3 regions of the Meiothermus sp. Pnk-1 genome follow, and region 3 is predicted to be linked to each of the others. Evidence: riboswitches for the same ligand, from Rfam matches in the RefSeq annotation. Region 3 holds a riboswitch; each other region holds the start of a gene.

The links. A riboswitch is a leader RNA that binds a small molecule or an ion and turns the genes downstream of it on or off. The one in region 3 is predicted to bind S-adenosylmethionine.
Region 1: another riboswitch for S-adenosylmethionine. It lies ahead of DNA98_RS05010 (hypothetical protein); the one in region 3 lies ahead of DNA98_RS09850 (O-acetylhomoserine aminocarboxypropyltransferase/cysteine synthase family protein).
Region 2: another riboswitch for S-adenosylmethionine. It lies ahead of DNA98_RS04800 (O-acetylhomoserine aminocarboxypropyltransferase/cysteine synthase family protein); the one in region 3 lies ahead of DNA98_RS09850 (O-acetylhomoserine aminocarboxypropyltransferase/cysteine synthase family protein).

Annotation. Positions count from the first base shown of each region.
Region 1 is NZ_QKOB01000003.1:46,520-50,773, reverse strand. It holds gene DNA98_RS05020 (phosphoadenylyl-sulfate reductase) at 1-458, opposite strand, end outside; gene cysC (adenylyl-sulfate kinase) at 455-991, opposite strand; gene DNA98_RS05010 (hypothetical protein) at 988-1,569, opposite strand; SAM riboswitch class I at 1,692-1,823, opposite strand; gene DNA98_RS05005 (MarR family winged helix-turn-helix transcriptional regulator) at 1,968-2,423, shown strand; gene DNA98_RS05000 (YhgE/Pip domain-containing protein) at 2,453-4,254, shown strand, end outside.
Region 2 is NZ_QKOB01000003.1:6,212-10,465, forward strand. It holds gene DNA98_RS04795 (ribose ABC transporter permease) at 1-473, shown strand, start outside; gene DNA98_RS04800 (O-acetylhomoserine aminocarboxypropyltransferase/cysteine synthase family protein) at 620-1,870, opposite strand; SAM riboswitch class I at 1,918-2,044, opposite strand; gene DNA98_RS04805 (alkaline phosphatase) at 2,447-4,204, shown strand; gene DNA98_RS04810 (hypothetical protein) at 4,220-4,254, shown strand, end outside.
Region 3 is NZ_QKOB01000006.1:114,280-118,533, reverse strand. It holds gene leuC (3-isopropylmalate dehydratase large subunit) at 298-1,722, opposite strand; SAM riboswitch class I at 1,991-2,129, shown strand; gene DNA98_RS09850 (O-acetylhomoserine aminocarboxypropyltransferase/cysteine synthase family protein) at 2,288-3,592, shown strand; gene metX (homoserine O-acetyltransferase) at 3,655-4,254, shown strand, end outside.

The sequences.
Region 1 (4,254 bases), on a different contig from region 3:
CCCCGCTCGAGGAAGCCGAGCGAGGCCCGGGTCGAAGCCTGGTCGCGGCTTCGGGCGTTGAGCAGGGCGCTGGGGTTCTTCCGGGCCAGGTACTCGCGCAGGGGGGCCACCTTGCGCGCGGCGCAGCAGCCGTCGGGGTCGCTGCGGTAACGCTCTTCCCCCCAGGGCTCCTCCCCCAAACCAGCGCTCAAGGTGACGAAGCGCATCTGGGGATAGCGGGCCGCCAGGCGATCGCGGGTCTGCAGGGTCTCGGGGAAGTGGTAGCCGGTGTCCACGAACACCACCTCGCCGGTGTAGCCCGCCTGGGCGGCCAGGTCGATGAGCACCACGCCGTTGAGGTTGAAGGCGCTGGTCATGAGCAGGTCGGGGTGCTGTTCCAGCGCCCACCCGATGACCGCCAAGGGATCGGTTTCCGCATCCCAGGCGTCGGGGGTGGAAAGCTCCGGCCCCGTCTTCACGCCCGCACCTCCACATCCACCCCCAGCCGCGCGAGCGCCTCCAATAGGCGATCCAGGCACTCCTGAAAGCTCATCTGGTCGGTGCGCAGGTGCACATCGGGGTGCAGGGGCGGCTCGTAGGGGTCGGAGATGCCGGTGAAGTTGGCGATCTCCCCCTTGAGCGCCCTGGCGTATAGCCCCTTCACGTCGCGCTGGATCAGGGCCTCCAGGGGGGCGTCCACGAAGACCTCGAGCTTCCTCGGGGCCTGCGCGAGCACCTCCTCGCGGGTGGCCCGGTAGGGGCTGATCGCGCTCACCAGCACGATCACCCCGTGCTTGGCCAGCAGGTTGGCCACGAAGCCGATGCGACGGATGTTGGTGTCGCGGTCCTCGCGGCTAAAGCCCAGCCCCTTCGACAGGTGCTCGCGCACCGCGTCGCCGTCGAGGTGCTCGACCTTCTGGCCGGCCTCGTAGAGGTGGACCTCGAGGGCTTTGGCCAGGGTGGTCTTGCCCGCGCCGGAAAGCCCGGTAAACCAAACCACCACCCCGCTCATGCTTCCGCCCACCCCGCGTAGCTCTCCAGCAACACCCGCCAGGCGTCGCGGGCCGCCAGGTCGGCCGCCAGCGCCGCCGCGGCCAGCACCCAGGCCGCAAAGCCGGGGTGGTGCAGCGTCACCGCCTGATCGGGGCCGATGCGGGCCAGGAGCCGGGAAGGGCCGAACTCCACCTCCACCGGCTGCGCCCGGTCCTCGCTGCTTTCGCGCAGCGAAACACACGTCTCGAGGTACACCCACCCCGAGGCCCTTCCCCCCGAAAGCTCCAGCGACGCGCTCGAGCCATGCTCAGCCCCGACCCGGCGGAACTGGAGGTAATTTCCTTCGAGCTTGGCGTGCAGGGCAAAAGCCCGCAGGCTGCTCGAGAGCGAGCCCAACAACTCTCTCCCCTGGGCCTCGAGGTAGAGGTTCTCGCCCAAGATCGCCCCGCCCAGCCGCCCAGTGAGGCGCTTGCCGTCCCAGGCCAGCTGCACCCGGTAGCTCATGCCGGGGCGGTGCACCCCGCCCTGGATGCGCTGCGCGGTGGAGGGGGCCTCGAGGGGAGGGTTATGAAGAGGTTTGTATTCCGACAAGCCCATGCCGTGCTCCCATGCCGAAAGGTTCAACGCGCCGATCGCCCAGAAGGCCAGGACAACACCGCCCGGAACACAGAAGCCCCCGCATGACCCGCCAGTTAGCCATAGCTTCGAACACACCGACCTCCTTATCTTTCCCGGATGGCCTCCGGGCCGGAATTGGCACCTACGCAAAGACACTTCAGCTTGCTGGCTGAAAGCCCCTACGGGTTGCCGCAGCTTCGCAGGGCCGTTCCCTCTGCTGCTCTGGATAAGATCCAGGGGCGCTGCCGCTCCCCCTCCCGGCCCCGTGCCGGGATGGAAGGTAGGCTAGCATAAGTGACAAAACTTGTAAACAATCCCCCGGTGCCGGGAGGATTGACAGCCTTGGGGATATTCACCTAAAGTGATCGTCAGATGAGGTGATTGTTTTGGGCGAACCCGACATCAAGGCCGAGCCGCCGCTCCCCGCGGAGCTCCTGCCCTACCTCGGCTTCGTGCTGTCCAAGGCCGCCGCTTTCCTACAGGGGCGGGTCAACGCGGAGCTGGCCGGGTTGCGGCTGGACTTCAAGCAGTTGGGTTTCCTGGCCCTGCTCTACTTGCAAGGCCCGCAGTCCCAGATCGAGCTGGGGCGCAAGCTGCGCATCGACCGCACCACCGTGGTGGGGATAGTGGACGACCTCGAGGCCAAGGGCTACCTCGAGCGCCACCCCAACCCCCACGACCGCCGGGCCTACCGCCTGGTGCTCACCCCCTCGGGCCGACAGGCCATCGAGCAGGCCGAGAAGATCGTCCTGCGCACCCAGGAGGAGTTTCTCTCCCCGCTGCGTCCCGGCGAGCGCGAAACCCTCCTGGACCTGCTGCGCCGCCTGATCTAGGCCGCCGGGCCCCAACGAAGGAGCTTCCCATGTCGCCATCCCCTCAAACCTCCTCCACGGCAAAACTGGGTTTTTGGAGCTTTCTAGCGCGTGAGCTGGCCCATGTCGGGTCCAACCGCCAGGTGGTGGTGCTGCTGCTGGGCATCGCCTTGCTGCCGGCGCTGTTCGCCCTGATCCAGATCAGCGGCGCCTGGGATCCTTATGGCAATCTGGCCCATCTGCCGGTAGGGCTGGTCAACCTCGACGAGGGCACCCGTTTCGCCAACGAGCGCGTAGACCTGGGCCGGGAACTCGAAAAAAGCTTGCTGGAGAAGAAGAGCTTTGACTTCAGGCGCTATCCCTCCGCCCAGGCCGCACGCGCCGCGGTGGATCGGGGCGAGGTGTACTTCGCCGTGATCATCCCCTCCGGCTTCAGTGCCCAGGCCCTGGAGGGGCGGGGGAACCGCCCGGCCAACCTCGTCCTGGTGAGCGCCGAGGGAAACAGTTATTTTGCCTCGACCATCGGCAAGCGCTTTGCCACCACCCTCAGCGACAGCATCAACGCCACCCTCGAGGAAAAGCGCTGGGCCGCGGTACTGCACACCTCGAGCGGGCTGGCGCAGCTCAAGCAAGCCCTGGGGCAGCTGCAGGGGGGAGCCGACCAGCTGCTGGAAGGCGCTAGCCGCCTGCATAGCGGCAGCCAGGCGCTGGCCCAGGGCCTCGCCGCCGCCTCCCACGGGGCCGCCCGGCTCCATCAGGGGGCGCAAACCCTCAGCCAGGGCGTGGGGGCCCTCACCGAGGGCATGAACCGGCTCTCCGGAGGGATCCGCACGGTGGTGGACAGGCTGCCCAGCGAGGCCCAGCTCGACCAGCTGGATACGGGCAGCCAACGCCTGGCGGACGGCGCATCCCGGCTTTCCCACGGCCTGCACGAGCTCGAGGGCGGCAGCGCCGAGTTGGCCTCGGGCAGTGCCCAGCTCAAGGACGGCCTGGGCCAGCTGGCCCAGGGCAGCGCGATGCTGGCCGAGAAAAGCCAAGAGCTCTCCCGCGGGCTGGCCAAGCTGGACGCGCTCAAGCTGGGCGGCCCCAACAGCCCCCTCTCCAAGGGCCTCGCCGAGGCGTACACGGGGTCACAGGCCCTGCACCAAGGGGCCGCGAGCATCGCCGAAAAGACGGCCCAGGCGGCCTCCGGGGCGGCAAGCCTGAACGCAGGCGCCACCCGCCTCTCGCAGGGGATGAGCGAGGCCGATACCGCTGGCCAAGAGCTGGCTACCGGCGCGCAGCGGCTAGGCCAGGGGGTGCGGGCTTTGGTGAGCGGCACGCGGCAGCTCGGTAGCGGGATGCAGGGCATGGCCGCGCGGTTGCCCGCCGAAGGCGATCTGGCGCGCCTGAATAGCGGCGCACAGGAGCTGAGCCAGAGGTCCGGCGAGCTGAGCCAGGGGCTAGACAAGCTCGCCGCAGGCAGCCAGCAGCTCAGCGCCGGGAGCGGGAAGCTCCAAAGCGGAGCGGAGAGCCTGGCGCGGGGGCTCGAGCTGGTCTACCAAAAGATCCCCGCCTCTAGCCCGCTGAACGGAGATGCCCGCGGGCTGGCCACCTCGGTCGTGCCCCGCCACGAGAACCTGCACCCGGTGCCCAACAACGGCCTCGCCACCGCCCCCTTGTTCGCCGGCTTCTCGCTGTGGATGGGGGTGCTGATCCTGAGCATGTTCTTCAACTACACCCACCTCCCCGAGGCGGCGCGAGGGGAAAGCCAGCTGGCCAAGGTGCTGGTCAAGCTCGCCCCAGCCGCCCTAATCGCCCTCGCCCAGGCCCTCGCCACCGGCGGGATTATCGCCTGGCTGATGCGGGGCGC
Region 2 (4,254 bases), on a different contig from region 3:
ACAGCTTCCTGGGGGTTCCCTGGCTGGTCTGGATCGCCCTCGCGGTGATCCTGGTGAGCTGGTTTATCCTGCGGCGCACGGTGTTGGGGGTTCACATCTACGCGGTGGGCGGCAACGAGCAAGCCGCCCGGCTCACCGGCATCAAGGTGCCCCAGGTGCTGCTGTTCGTCTACGCCTTCAGCGGCCTGTGTGCGGGCTTGGCCGGCGTGATGAGCGCCGCACGGCTCTACAGCGCCAACGGCATTCTTGGGACGGGGTACGAGCTGGACGCCATCGCCGCGGTGGTGCTAGGGGGGACCAGCCTGGCAGGGGGTGTGGGTTCGGTGGTTGGCACGGCGGTGGGGGCCATGATCATCGCGGTGCTCAACAACGGACTGACCATTCTGGGGGTCTCCTCGTTCTGGCAGCTGGTGGTCAAGGGGGTGGTCATCGTGATCGCGGTGGCGGTAGACCGCCTGCGCAGCTCGAGGTAGCCGTTCCACGAGGCGGCGGGCGGGCCGTGCGGCGGCAGAGGCGGGTGTGCTTCCCCCTCTGCGTGCCAGCGCGCCGGTGTCCTGACGCGAAACACAAGGGGATCGGGGGCGCTTCCGCGGCAGCGTACAGCCAGCTAGGGCGGGTCTTACCTGCCCACCGCCGCCAGCGCCTCGGCCAGCATGGCCTGGAGGTCCTGGGGGCTCTCCAGGCCCACCGAGAAGCGGATCATTTCAGGCTTTACCCCCGCGGCCAGGCGGGCGGCCTCGGGGATGCGGGAGTGGGTGGTGGTCCAGGGGTGCACGGCCAGCGTGCGGGCGTCGCCCACGTTGGGGGCCTGGAGGATCCGGAGGTGGGCCAGGAAGCGGCTGGCCCCCTCGAGCCCGCCCTTTACGCCGAAGGTCAGGATGCTGCCGAACCCGCCCCGCAAGTATTGCGCGGCCCGGGGATGAGCCGGGTCGCCCTCGAGGCCGGGGTAGCGCACCCAGGCCACCTGGGGCTGCTCCTGCAGCCAGGAGGCCAGCTCGAGGGCGCTCCTGGAGGCCCGCTCCACCCGCAGCTCGACGGTCTCGACCCCCTGGAAGAGCAAGTAAGCGTTGAAGGGCGAGAGCACCATCCCGCCCAGCGAGAGGCCGAGCTGCCGGACCCGCTCGAGGAAACATCGCGGGCCAAGGGCTTCCCACGGAACGCGGCCCTGGGGGTCGGGGGTGGTGAACTGCGGGTAGTGTTGCCAGATCTCGCTCGCGCGGGCCAGCACCGCCCCGCCCAGGATCGAGCCGTGCCCGCTGGCCCACTTGGTCAGGCTGTGGGTGACGGCGTGGGCGCCGTGCTCGAGGGGCCGCGCCAGCGCGCCCACCGCGCCGAAGGTGTTGTCCACGATCAGGGCCACGCGGTGCTCCTCGCATAGCCGGGCCAGCCCCTCCAGGTCGGGCAGCTCGAGCGAGGGGTTGCCCAGCACCTCGGTATAGACCGCCCGGGTGCGCTCGCCGAGCACCGCCCGCACCGCCTCCACCTCGGGGGCTACGAAGTGCACCCGGATGCCCATCAGGCCGAAGACCTGGTTCAGTAGCCCCACCGTGCCGCCGAAGAGCCCCGGACTGGCCACGATCTCGTCGCCCGAGCGCACCAGCGCGAGCAGCGCGGCGAAGCTGGCGGCCTGGCCCGAGGCCAGGCACACCGCGCCGAGGGCGCCCTCCAGGGCGCTCAGGCGTTCCTCGAGCGCGGCCACGGTGGGGTTTTGCAATCGGGTGTAGGTATAGCCCTCGCCGGTGGCGAACTTGTGCGCGCCCTCCTCGAGGCTCGCGAAGCTGTAGGCCGCCGCCGCGTAGATGGGCAGCCCCACCGCGTGGTGGGGGTCGTCGGGTATGCCGCTGAGTACCGCCAGGGTTGAAAACTCCACAAAAATCCCCTCCTCGGACGTTCTCCCGAAGAAGGGCAAGGGCCCTTCTTCTATCTTTCCCCGGGCCGGTGGGGCTCGAGGCGGAATTAGCACCAGGCGTAGCCACCTGCTCGGGCGTGGCTACAGGTTGCCGCAGCGTCGTCGGGCCGTTCCCTCGACTGCTCTGGATAGAAGAACGTGCGGATTGTGGCCCTGAAGCGCAGGGTTAGCCCCGATGGTAGGGCCTGGGCGGCCCCTGCGTCAAGGCGGAGGCGAAGCCGGGGTCCAGCCGGGCCAGGTAGGCGCGGAGGTTGGAGGCGGTGTTGTACAGGCGGGTGTACTTGTCCGACTCGACGTCGAGGGCAAGGCGCGCTGGCGAAGCAGAGCTGGCCGCCGCGCCCCAGGGCCAGGCGCACCCCGCGGGTAGCGGCGCAGCTGTCGCTTGCGGGGACCGGGGCTCCCTGCGGTACAGCCCGCCAGCAGGGCAGCTACGGCTATTGCAGCGATCCGATGCATCCTGCCGAAGGCCTTCGGGGGCGGTGCGGCTGACAATTCCCTGAGGGTTTTTACCTATGGTTTAGCCGGGAGGAAATTCCGATGTCGAGAAGCGTCGCAGCCGTGTGCGCCCTGGCCCTCACCCTGGGATCGGCCTGGGCGGCCAAGATCGCCATTTACCCCTACGATGGAGCGGCCCTGCTGGCCGGGCAGCGTTTTGATTTGCGGATCGAAGCCTCCGAACTGAAAGGCAGCCTGAAAGGCTACCGCGTCAGCCTGGACGGACAGCCCCTCACCGGCCTCGAGCAGACCTCGCAGGGAGCCGGCCAAACCGAGTGGACCCTGCGCGGCACCTTCCTGCGCGCGGGAAGCCACACCCTCGAGGTCAGCCTCAGCGACGACGCCGGGGAGGCCAGGAAGAGCGTGCGCTGGGAGGCTCGCCTGAACCCCCGCCTGCCCCGCGCGGCCAAGAACGTCATCCTCTTCATCGGCGACGGGATGGGCTGGAACACCCTCAACGCCGCGCGCATCATCGCCCAGGGTTTCAACCCGGAAAATGGCGTGCCCAGGGGCAACCTGGAGATGGAAACCGGGTATGGCGGTATGGCCACGGTGACCACCAGCAGCTTCGACAGCTTCATCGTGGACTCGGCCAACTCGGCCTCTTCCATCATGACCGGGCAGAAGGTGCAGGTGAACGCCCTCAACGTCTACCCCGCCAACCTCAAGGACACCCTGGCCTACCCCCGGATCGAGACCCTGGGGGAGATGCTCAAGCGGGTGCGCGGGGCCAGCCTGGGGGTGGTGACCACCACCTTCGGCACCGACGCCACCCCGGCCATGCTCAACGCCCACACCCGCCGGCGCAGCGACTACCAGGCCATCGCCGACATGTACTTCGGCAAAGGGGGCTTCGGCCTCCCCCTGGACGTGATGCTCTTCGGCGGCTCGCGCGACTTCATCCCCCAGAGCGCCCCCGGCTCGCGCCGCAAGGACAACACCGACTGGATCGCCGAGTCGCAGAAGCTCGGGTACACCTTCGTCAGCACCCGCAGCGAACTGCTGGCGGCCAAACCCCAAGGCAAGCTCTTCGGGCTATTCCACCTCGACAACTTCCCCAGCTATCTAGACCGCGCGGTGTGGAAGCGGCCCGAGATGCTGGGGAGCTTCACCGATATGCCCTACCTGTGGGAGATGACCCAGAAGGCGGTGGAGACCCTCGCGCAAAACCCCAACGGCTTCTTCCTGATGGTGGAGGGGGGGATGGTGGACAAGTACGAACACCCCCTGGACTGGCAGCGGGGGCTGTGGGACGTGCTCGAGCTGGATAGGGCGGTGGCCTGGGCCAAGCAGTACGCCGCCGCCCACCCCGATACCCTGGTGGTCGTCACCGCCGACCACGCCCACTCGCTATCGGTCTATGGCGGCTACGATTACTCCAAGCAGGGGCGCGAGGGGGTGGGAGTATACCAGGATGCAAAGTTCCCCACCTACGGCGACAAAAAAGACCCCAACGGCTTCCCCCTGCCCGACACCGCCCGGGGGATCGCGGTGGGCTTCGCCGCCACCCCCGACTACTGCGAAACCTACCGGGGGCGCGAGGTCTACAAAGACCCCACCATCTCCGACGGCAAGGGCGGCTACGTGGCCAACCCCGAGGTGTGCAAGGAGCCCGGCGCCTTCTTGCGCACCGGCAACCTCGATCCGGGGAGCGCCCAGGGGGTGCACACCGCCGACCCCATGCCGCTATTCGCCTTTGGGGCGGGCGCCCAGCTGTTCAATGGCCTGATGGATCAGACCGAGATTTTCTTCCGCACCGCCCAGGCGCTGGGGCTCAACCCCTATCTCGAGAAGCCCTAGCCCTCCGGAAGCCCCATGCGCTGGATGCTGATCGCCCTGCTGGCTCTAGG
Region 3 (4,254 bases):
GCTAGGATCACATAACCCTGGGGAGATACGGCTTTCCCAGCGAATCCCGAAAGGGCGATTCCAAGACCGGCAACCACCACGCCCAAGAGCACCAGGCCAACCCCCCCAACGATGCGTAAGGCGGAAGACCTCACCCTAATACCCCATCTACCCTTGCAAAGGGCATAGCCAGGCCGAAAAGTTTCTGCCCACCCAGGCCAAGGTACGGGTTCAGAACCCGCTCGGAAGTGCTTTTCCTGCTCACGGCCTAAAAATACCACTTGCATCCTTTCGGGCAGCTAAGTCTCCCTAAGGAGCTCAGGCGCTTACCAGATCGCTCACTCCGAACACCTCGCGCGCGTCGCTGATCACGCCCGTCACCGCCGCCGCGGCCACCATCACCGGGCTCATCAGCACCGTGCGGCCCGTAGCCGAGCCCTGCCGCCCCTTGAAGTTGCGGTTGGAGGAGGAGGCGCACAGCTCGTCGCCGACGAGCTTGTCCGGGTTCATGGCCAAGCACATCGAGCAGCCCGCGCCCCGCCACTCGAAGCCGGCCTCGCGGAAGATCTCGGCGATGCCCTCCTCCTCGCACTGCTTGGCCACTACCTGCGAGCCCGGCACCGCGATGGCCCGCACGCCGGGAGCTACCTTGCGCCCCTTGAGGTACTTCGCCACCTCGCGGAAGTCGGAGATGCGCCCGTTGGTGCAGCTTCCCAGGAAGGCCACGTCCACCTTCACCCCCTTGATGGGCTGGCCGGGCCGAAGCTTCATGTGCCGGAGGGCCTCCTCGAGCCCCGCCCGCGCGGACTCGGGGTAGTCGGCGGGGTCGGGCACGCGGTCGGTGATGGCGCAGCCTTGGCCGGGGTTGATGCCCCAGGTCACGGTAGGGGCGATCTCCTCGGCCCGAATGTTCACCACGTCGTCGTAGTGGGCATCGGGGTCGGAGGCCAGGGCCTTCCAGCGCTCGACTGCCGCCTCCCACTCGGCTCCCTTGGGCGCATAGGGGCGGCCTTTGAGGTAGTCGAAGGTGGTCTGGTCGGGGTTGACGTAGCCGCAGCGCGCTCCGCCTTCGATACTCATGTTGCACACGGTCATGCGCTCTTCCATGCTGAAGTTGTCGAATACGCTGCCGCCGTACTCGTAGGCATAGCCGAGGCCACCGTTGACGCCCAGCACCTTGATGATATGCAAGATCACGTCCTTGGCGTACACGCCGGGCCGCAGCCGCCCGTCGACGTTGATGCGCCGCACCTTGAGCTTGCTCATGGCCAGGGTCTGCGTGGCCAGCACATCCCTCACCTGGGTGGTGCCGATGCCGAAGGCGATGGCCCCAAAGGCCCCGTGGGTGGAGGTGTGGGAGTCGCCGCAGGCGATGGTCATGCCTGGCTGGGTGATGCCCTGTTCGGGCCCGATCACGTGCACGATGCCCTGCAGGCCGCTGGTCACGTCGAAGAAGGTGATGCCGTGTTCCCGCACGTTCTCCCGCAGCTTTCGGATCATCTCGTCGGCCTGGGGATCGGCGAAGGGCTCAAGAAGGCTATGGGTGGGCACGATGTGGTCCACGGTGGCGAAGGTGCGCTCGGGGAAGCGCACCCGAAGCCCCAGGTCCTTGAGCATGCCGAACGCTTGGGGCGAGGTGACCTCGTGGATGAGGTGGGTGTCGATGAAAAGCTGAGTCTGGCCGCCCGGCAGCGTGCGGATGGCGTGGGCTTCCCAGACCTTTTCGTACAGGCTTTTTCCCATCAGGCTTCCTCCTCTACGCGCAGCAAAGGCCCCGGAGATGGTTCGCTCCGGGGCTTCTGGGGGTACGGCACCATCAGGCCCACGGAGCTCGGGGGCCTAGGATGCAGGAGATGCCACGCATTGGAAAGAAGTATACGCTTTGGTATACCAAACGTCAAGGATGACAGCCTGCGGGCTGCTGCCTCGGGCGGAGAAGCTTGACAGCCGCCCGGCCAACCCCTACACTCACCTCTAACCGCGCCGGGGCGCGGCAACAAAGAGGTGCGTTCTCTTATCCAGAGCGACTGAGGGATTCGGCCCGATGAAGTCGCGGCAACCCGGTAAGCCCATTCGCCCATCACCGACTGTGGCTTACCAAAGGTGCCAATTCCGACCCGGACGGGGGAAACGCCCGGGAAAGATGAGAGAAGGGACGAGCTAGGCACAGTGACTCCCTTCCAGATTCGCTGGCACACGCCAGCCAAGAGAACGAATCGGGATGGGAGTTTTTCTTTATAAACTCCTACCCCAAAGCGTGTGCAAAGGCCAGACAGCGCCCCAAATCCAAACGCGGTAGGAGTTCGATATGTCCGAGAAGAAGCTCCGCTTCGAGACCCTACAGCTCCACGCCGGCTATAGCCCCGACCCCAGCACCGGGGCCCGCCAGGTGCCCATCTACGCCACCACCAGCTACCAGTTCAAGGACGCCGACCACGCGGCGCGGCTCTTTGGGCTGCAGGAGTTCGGCAACATCTACACCCGCATCATGAACCCCACCACCGACGTGCTGGAGAAGCGCATCGCCGCGCTCGAGGGCGGGGCTGCTGCGCTCGCTACCAGCTCGGGGCACGCGGCGCAGTTTCTGGCGATTACCAATATCGCTCAAGCGGGGGATAACTTCGTCAGCACCCCCAATCTCTACGGCGGGAGTATCAACCAGTTCAAAGTTACCCTGCCCCGGTTGGGCATCGAGAGCCGTTTCACCAGCCGGGCCGAGACCGCCGAAGAGTTCATCGCCCTGACCGACGCCAACACCCGGTTTTGGTACCTCGAGTCGGTGGGGAACCCGGCGCTTAACATTCCCGACTTTGAGAATATTGCCCAAGCCGCCCAGGAACGTGGCATCGCTCTCTTCGTGGACAACACTTTCGGCCAGGGGGGGTACCTGTTCCGGCCCCTCGAGTGGGGGGCCAACGTGGTGGTGCACTCGGCCACCAAGTGGATCGGCGGGCACGGGGCGGTTATCGCGGGATTGATCGTGGACGGGGGCAACTTCGACTGGGAGAACGGGCGCTACCCCCTGCTCACCCAGCCCCAGCCCGGCTACCACGGCCTCGAGCTGACCAAGGCCTTCGGCCACCTGGCCTTTATCCTAAAGGCCCGGGTGGACGGCCTGCGCGACCAGGGGCAGGCCCTGGGTCCTTTCGAGGCCTGGCTCTTGCTGCTGGGGTTGGAAACACTTTCCCTTCGGGCTGAGCGCTCAGTGCACAACACCCTTGCCCTCGCCCACTGGTTGCGCGAGCAGGAGGAGGTGGCCTGGGTCAACTACCCCGGGCTGGAGGACCACCCCAGCTACGCCAAGGCCGTCAAGTACTTCAAAGGCAAGCCGGGGGCGGTGCTCACCTTCGGGCTCAAGGGGGGCTACGAGGCGGCCAAGCGCTTCATCGGCCGTCTCGAGCTCGTCTCGCACCTGGCCAATGTGGGCGATACCCGTACCCTGGCCATTCACCCGGCCTCTACCACCCACTCCCAGCTCTCCGCCGAGGAGCAGCTCCGCGCTGGGGTAAGCCCTGAGCTGGTGCGGCTCAGCGTGGGGATCGAGGCGCTGGAGGATCTCCAGGCCGACCTCAAGCAGGCGTTGCAGGCCAAGACCTCGGTGGCGGCAGATTGAGCCGTGCGTCGCAGGTCGAAAAAACCTTCGGCGTACGGCGTGTGACCTCAAGGGAGGTTCAGGTGGTGCGCGAACCGTTCCAACCCGAATCCGAGCCCATTGTCTGGGAGGTGTGGGGAGAGCACGGGGCGATTTTGCGCTTACCCGTACCCCAGCCCGATATCGCCCAAGAGCCCATTCCTTGCACGGCTATCCTCCAGGAGGAGAACTTCGCCCTCGAGCACGGCGGGCTTCTTCCCGAGCTACGGCTGCGCTTCGAGACCTACGGGCGGCTCAACTCGGCCAAGGACAACGCTTACCTGGTCTTCCACGCCCTCACCGGGAGTGCGCATTTGGCTGGAACCTACGGCGAGCTGGCGCTCAAGGGGCTGAGCCCGCTCGAGCAGGCTTTCGGTCCGCAGGGCTGGTGGGACGATCTGGTGGGGGCGGGGAGGCCCCTCGACCCGGCGCGGCACTACGTGATCTGCGCCAACCATATCGGTAGCTGCTACGGCAGCACCGGCCCCCTCACCCCTAACCCCCGGACCGGACTGGCCTACGGCCCGACCTTCCCCCGGCTCACCATCCGCGACCTGGCTCGAGCCCAGGCCCGGCTGTTGGACCTCTTGGGGGTGGAAAAGGTCACGGTGATCGGCGGCAGCCTGGGGGGGATGGTGGCCATG